2 regions of the Kaistia geumhonensis genome follow, and region 1 is predicted to be linked to the other one. Evidence: predicted binding sites of a transcription regulator. Region 1 holds the regulator's gene; the other holds the start of a gene.
The links. Region 1 encodes PhoB, which activates phosphate uptake and scavenging genes when phosphate is short. Its sites were predicted from a motif close to TGTCATNNANCTGTCAT; they were not measured.

Region 1 (3,406 bases):
GGGCCGCAAAGGAAAAGGGCGCGCCCCTCGCGGTGACGCGCCCTCGATCATGTCCGGAGAAAGCCTCTCCCGGATAGCGCTCTCAATAGAAGTTGTAGCGCAGGCCGAGACGGACTTCGTTGGCCGAGATGTTGTCGTAATTGATCACGCCGCCGCCGCCGGCCGGGATATAGCCCGAGACCGCGTCGCCGAGATTGAGATAGCGATAGTTGAGGTCGACCGACATGTTGGGCGAGAAGGCATAGGACACGCCGGCCATGAGGGCATAGGCGAAGTTCCACTGGCTGCCGCCGTCCCAATAGCCCGAATTGCCGTCCGGATTGACGAAGGCGACATTCGAGGTCTGAAGGTAGGACGTACCGATACCGGCGCCGACATAGGGCGTGAAGCCCGACCAGGTGCCGACATCGACATAGCCGTTGACGAGGAAGGTCCAGGCGGCGATGTCCGCAGTCTCGACGGTGTGATCGATGCCGTAGAGCTCGCCACAGCCGCCGCAATAGCCCTGCCCGTAGGAGCCCGACTGGAATTCGTAGTCGATCGTGCCGTCGACGCGGAAGTGGTCGTTGAAGCGATAACCGGCGCCGATACCGATGAGGCCGGTATTGTCGAGCGAGTTGTTGCTCCAGTTGTCGACATAGCTTGGCGTGACGAAGCTGATGTCGGGATTATTGTACCACTTGTAGCCGATATCGCCGCGCAGATACCAGCCGCCCGTCGCGATGACGGGCGCGGGCTCCACATAGGGCTCCGGAAGGTCGGCCGCGTGGGCGGCGCCCGCGGCGGCGATGCCCGCCCCGACCACGGCAGCGAGCGTTAAGGTCTTCACGTAACCCATCGAAGTCTCCCCGATCGAAGGCTGGACCGAGACATCGCCCGATCAATCTGAATCCGTCGCAGCCGACTTTGCCGGGGAACGTTTAAGAACAGATTAACTACGTCACTTAACCACGATTGTTTACGTTACTTCTTCGTTAACGGCCGAGAGCCGGCCGCTTTCTCTTTGCGAAGAAGGGGTTGCCGCAACAGCGAAACGGCCGGAGCGGGGCTCGCGCGCCCGCTCCGGCCGTCAATCATGCTGAAGTTCGGTAAGGCGGCCGATCAGTTTGCGGCACCGGCAAACTGGTCGTCGAAGGCATAGCCGGAGCCGCGCACCGTGCGGATCGGATCCTTGACGCGGCCGCGATTGACCGCCTTGCGCAGCCGGCCGATATGCACGTCGACCGTGCGCTCGTCGACATAGACGTCGCGGCCCCAGACGCCGTCGAGCAATTGCTCGCGCGAGAAGACGCGGCCGGGGCTCTTCATGAGGAACTCGAGCAGCCGGAATTCCGTCGGACCGAGCCGCAATTCGCGGCCCGAGCGGCGGACGCGGTGCGTCTCGCGGTCGAGCTCGATGTCGCCGGCCCGAAGCAGCGAGGCGATCACCTCCGGCCGCGAACGGCGCAGGATGGCGCGCACGCGGGCCATGAGTTCAGGCACCGAGAACGGCTTAACGACATAGTCGTCGGCCCCGGTCGCAAGGCCGCGGATCCGCTCCTGCTCCTCGCCGCGGGCGGTGAGCATGATGATCGGCAGCGTGCGGGTCGTCTCGCGTGCGCGCAGGCGGCGGCAGAGCTCGATGCCCGAAATGCCGGGCAGCATCCAGTCGAGCAGCAGGAGATCAGGCGTCGTCTCCTTGAGCCGCGTCTCGGCGTCGTCGCCGCGCGGCACGGCCTCGACGCTGTAGCCCTCGGCCTCGAGATTGTAGCGGAGCAGGAGGGCGAGCGCTTCCTCGTCCTCCACGATCATCACGCGGGGGGTCATCGCGATGTCCCTTCAGGCCCGGTCAGGCGGCGTCGTAGGAGACCTTGGTCACGCTCGATTCGTCCTGCTTCGGCCGGTCCTGCGTCAGCGACTCGCCGGTCACCACATAGTGCACGGTCTCGGCGATGTTGGTCGCGTGGTCGCCGATGCGCTCGATGTTCTTGGCGCAGAAGAGCAGATGCGTGCACAGCGAAATGTTGCGCGGATCCTCCATCATGTAGGTGAGGAGTTCGCGGAACAGCGAGGTGTACATGCTGTCGATGTCGGCGTCGCGGCGCCAGACCTCGAAGGCCTGGTTGACGTCGCGCGAGGCATAGGCGTCGAGGACGTCCTTGAGCTGGGCGAGCGACAGCTCGGCCATGTGCTCGACGCCGGTGATGAAGCGCTTCGACTGGAACTGCCCGTCGAGCGCGAGGACGCGCTTGGCGATGTTCTTGGCCAGATCGCCGATGCGCTCGAGGTCGTTCGAGATGCGCATGGCGCCGATCACCTCGCGCAGGTCGAGCGCCATCGGCTGGCGGCGGGCGATGATCATGATCGCCAGCTCTTCCGTCTCGCGCTGCACCTGGTCGAGGCGGCGATCGTCGGCGATGACCGCGTTGGCCATCGTCACGTCCAGCCGCGTCAGCGCCCGCACGGAGAGATCGACCAGCCGCTCGGCCATGCCGCCCATCTCCGCGATGCGGCGCTGCACGTCCTTGAGTTCGTCGTCGTAGCGGGAAACGATGTGTTCCGACATGTCGTCCTCCTGGCCGTGGGGCTCAGCCGAAGCGTCCGGTGATGTAGTCCTGGGTGCGCTTGTCGCCCGGGGCCGTGAAGATCTTCGACGTCTCGTCGAATTCGATCAACTCGCCGAGATACATGAACGCGGTGTAGTCGGAGACGCGCGCCGCCTGCTGCATGTTGTGCGTCACGATGGCGATCGTGTAGTCGGCGGTCAGCTCGTCGATCAGTTCCTCGATCTTCGAGGTCGAGATCGGGTCGAGCGCCGAGCAGGGCTCGTCGAACAGCACGACCTCGGGCCGCACCGCGATCGAGCGGGCGATGCAGAGGCGCTGCTGCTGGCCGCCCGAGAGGCTGAGGCCGCTCGAGGAGAGCTTGTCCTTGACCTCGTTCCAGAGGGCTCCGCGCGTCAGCGCCGCCTCGACGCGCTCGTCCATCTCGGAGCGCGACAGATTCTCGTAGAGGCGGACGCCGAAGGCGATGTTGTCGTAGATCGACATCGGGAACGGCGTCGGCTTCTGGAAGACCATGCCGATGCGGGCGCGCAGCAGGTTGAGATCCTGGCCCGGGGCGAGGATGTTGCCGCCGTCGAACAGAACCTCGCCCTCGGCGCGCTGCTTCGGATAGAGGTCGTACATGCGGTTCAGGACGCGCAGCAGCGTGGACTTGCCGCAGCCCGACGGGCCGATGAAGGCGGTGACCTTCTTCTCGTAGAGCGGCAGGTTGATCGACTTCAGCGCGAGGTTGTCGCCGTAGAAGAACTTCAGGTTCTTGATCGAGATCTTCTCGGGCAGCGTGTTCTGGAGCGTGGACACGGTCATTTCGACGTCCTCGGGCTAAGGAAGGCACGCGCGACGATGTTGAGCGCGAGCACGGT
Region 2 (3,406 bases), 530 kb from region 1:
CCATCCGCGGCCGCGTCGTGATGGATCAGCTCGACATCATCGAGAAGGAAGGCTATCGCCCCGACCGCTTCATCTCGATCCACACCCAGGAAGAGCCCGATTTCGCGCTCAACCGCGCCGTGGCGGATCGTGGCGCCTGGATCGAGTTCGACCATGTCGGCCGTGCGCCGGACGATGCGGTCGCCGACCTCGTCATCCGCGCCCTCGACGCGGGCTATGAAGCGCAGATGCTGGTCAGCCACGATCGCGGCTGGTACGACCCCGCGCTGCCCGGCGGCGGCACACCGATGCCCTACACGCATCTTTCCGACGTGCTGCTGCCGCTCCTCGCCGCCCGCGGCGTCGAGGCGGAAACGCTGCGCCGCCTGACGCACGACAACCCGTTCAATGCCTATGCACGCTGAGGGACGTCAGAACCACATGTCGCTGACGCAAGCAGCGTCGCGCGGCACGGTCCTGAAACTCGCAAAACCATCGAAGTGATGCACCGGCAGATGGGCGACGGCGTCAGCGGGCGCGAGTCGGACGTTGACCGCCATGCGCCGCCTTCCGTCGGCCGTCGTCGAAAGGTCGCGCCAACAAAGCAGGCAGCCGCAGGTCGGACAGAAATGCGTCTCGATCTCAGCCGGCGTCTCGCCTTCGCGCTGATAGACAGTGGTCGGCCCCTCCAAACGGATGCGCTCATTCTCGTAGTCATAGGCCCAGAGCGCGCCATAGCGCCGGCAGAGCGTGCAGTTGCACGCCGTGACCGCCCCAGGATCGCCCGAAAGAGTCCAGCACGCCCTGCCGCAATGACAGGTCCCGATCAGCACGCCCTCACCTCCCGCCATCCCTAGCCGCCCGAAAGCAGCCATTTGACAAAGGCGGCGATCGGCACCCCGGCGATCACCAGCACCGCGACGGCGATGCGCAAGAGATTGCCGAAGCGGTCATCGCTGAACAGCGGCTTGCCGGACGGTCGTCGGATCATGCGCGGCTCCCTTCCCAAGCATCCGGTGACGGATCATCGACCCTCGCCGCGCCGACCGCAAGCGAGAGACAACCGCAACGGCAAGGCCGCTACTGACGACGCATCATATGACTGAAAATGAGGAGGTTTTTGGTGGGTGCACTAGGGATCGAACCTAGGACAAGCTGATTAAGAGTCAGCTGCTCTACCAACTGAGCTATGCACCCGCCGCGCTGCGGAACTTGCCGCCGCGAACGAGGCGGTGTGTAGCAAAGGCGGTGGGGGCTGTCCAGCACCCTCGTCGCGATTTCGCCGCCTGTGGAAATCTTCGCTCTCCCGGCAGCGGCGCCGCGCCACGCGCGCCGGCTTCATTCCCCTGTCACGTCGGGCGGTTTTGTTGCGCTTTCGCAGAGAGATCGAGACCGACAGCAGCCACAGGGGAACCCCATGATCACGAGGCTCACGACCGCCGCGCTTGCCGCGACGCTCCTCGCCGGCACCGCCCTTCCCGGACTTGGTGCGGCGGAAGCGGCCGAAATGTTCAACCGCATCGCCACGTTCCATGTCGTCGACAACCTGCCCGAGGGCGCCGACAGAGAGAAGGCGACGGTCGCCGAGATCATTTCCGCTTCCGCCGACGGCAATACGCTCGTCTATACCGACAGCCCCGGCGAGCGGATCGGCATCATCGACCTGGCGGACCCCAAGGCGCCGAAGCCGGCCGGCACGGTCGCGCTCGGCGGCGAGCCGACCTCGACCGTCGTCGCCGGTGGCCATGCGCTGGTCGGCGTGGTGACCTCGAAGGACAAGGCGAAGCCCGCCGGCCATCTCGCCGTCGTCGATCTCGCCTCGAAGACCGTCGCCGCCACCTGCGATCTCGCCGGCCAGCCCGATTCGCTGGCCAAGAGCCCGGACGGCAGCTTCCTTGCCATCGCGATCGAGAACGAGCGCGACGAGGAGGTGAATGACGGCGCGATCCCGCAGATGCCGGGCGGCAGCCTCGTGACCTTCCGCCTCGCCGCCGACGGCACGGTCGATTGCGGCACGAAGACCGTGATCGACGTCTCGGGGCTCTCGGCGGTCGCGCCCGAGGATCCGGAGCCGGAATTCGTCGACTTCAACGCGAAGAACCAGATCGTCCTGACGATGCAGGAGAACAACGAGATCGTCATCGCCGACGCCGCCACCGGCAAGGTCGTGACGCATTTCTCGGCCGGCAGCGTCGATCTCGACGGCATCGACACCGGGAAGGACGGCGTGATCGACCTGTCCGCTGCCATGAAGGGCGTGGCGCGCGAGCCGGACGCCGTCGGCTGGATCGGCGACGACCGCTTCGTCACCGCCAACGAAGGCGACTGGAAGGGCGGCAGCCGCGGCTTCACCATCTTCAAGGCGGATGGCACGGTCGATTTCGACAGCGGCACCAGCCTCGAATACGAGACGGTGCGGCTCGGCCATTATCCTGAGAAGCGCAACAAGAAGGGCAACGAGCCGGAGGGTATCGAAGTCGCCCGCTTCGTCGACGAGACGCTGATCTTCGTCGGCTCCGAGCGTGCCTCGCTGGTCGGCGTCTACAAGGACGAAGGCGCCGGCAAGGCCCCGACGCTCCTGCAGGCGCTGCCGGGCGGCATCGGGCCGGAGGGCCTGCTCGCCATTCCGCAGCGCAGTCTTTTCGTCACCGCCTCCGAGAACGACCTCCGCGAGGACGGCCTGATCGGCTCGGTCGTCACGATCTACGAGCGCAGCGATGCGCCAGCCGCCTATCCGACGCTCGTCTCGGCCGACAAGGACGGCAAGCCGATCGGCTGGGCCGCGATTTCGGGCACTGCCGCCGATCGCACGGCGCCGGGCAAGCTTTACGCCGTCGTCGACAGCGCGCAGTCGCAAGGCGCGATCCTGACGATCGACGCGGCGCAGTCCCCGGCCGTCATCACCGACCGCATCGTCGTCACGAAGGACGGCAAGCCGGTCGAAAATCTCGACCTCGAGGGCATCGCGCTTGCCGCCGATGGCGGGTTCTGGCTTGCCTCGGAAGGCAATCCCGAGCGCGAGAAGAACAAGACGCAGTCGACGCTGCTGCGCACCGACGCCAAGGGCGTTCTGGTGGAGGAGATCGCGTTGCCGGCCGAGCTCGCTGACAAGGCCACGCGCTTCGGCTTCGAGGGCGTGACCGTCACCGGCTCGGGTGCCGACGAGACGGTCTGGCTCGCGGTGCAGCGCGAGTGGAAGGACGACCCGAAGGGCATGACCAAGCTTCTTGCCTACAAGCCGTCCGCCAAGAGCTGGGCCGCCGTTCACTATCCGCTCGAAAAGGCCGGCAAGGGCTGGGTCGGCCTCTCCGAGATCACCGCCGTTCCGGGAGGTCTGGTGGTCATCGAGCGCGACAACCAGATCGGCCGTGACGCGAAGATCAAGAAGCTCGTCTTCGTGCCGCTCGCCGGCGTTACCCCTGCCCCG

Region 2: the regulator PhoB is predicted to act here: its motif matches at 1,316-1,332, upstream of QO015_RS20880 (esterase-like activity of phytase family protein).

What each region holds. Positions count from the first base shown of each region.
Region 1 covers NZ_JAUSWJ010000001.1:3,866,395-3,869,800, reverse strand. Annotated here, with positions in the region: gene QO015_RS18325 (outer membrane protein) at 83-838, opposite strand; gene phoB (phosphate regulon transcriptional regulator PhoB) at 1,102-1,806, opposite strand; gene phoU (phosphate signaling complex protein PhoU) at 1,829-2,545, opposite strand; gene pstB (phosphate ABC transporter ATP-binding protein PstB) at 2,568-3,350, opposite strand; gene pstA (phosphate ABC transporter permease PstA) at 3,347-3,406, opposite strand, start outside.
Region 2 covers NZ_JAUSWJ010000001.1:4,401,344-4,404,749, reverse strand. Annotated here, with positions in the region: gene QO015_RS20900 (phosphotriesterase family protein) at 1-404, shown strand, start outside; gene QO015_RS20895 (GFA family protein) at 411-812, opposite strand; gene QO015_RS20890 (hypothetical protein) at 833-970, opposite strand; tRNA gene QO015_RS20885 (tRNA-Lys) at 1,101-1,176, opposite strand; gene QO015_RS20880 (esterase-like activity of phytase family protein) at 1,397-3,406, shown strand, end outside.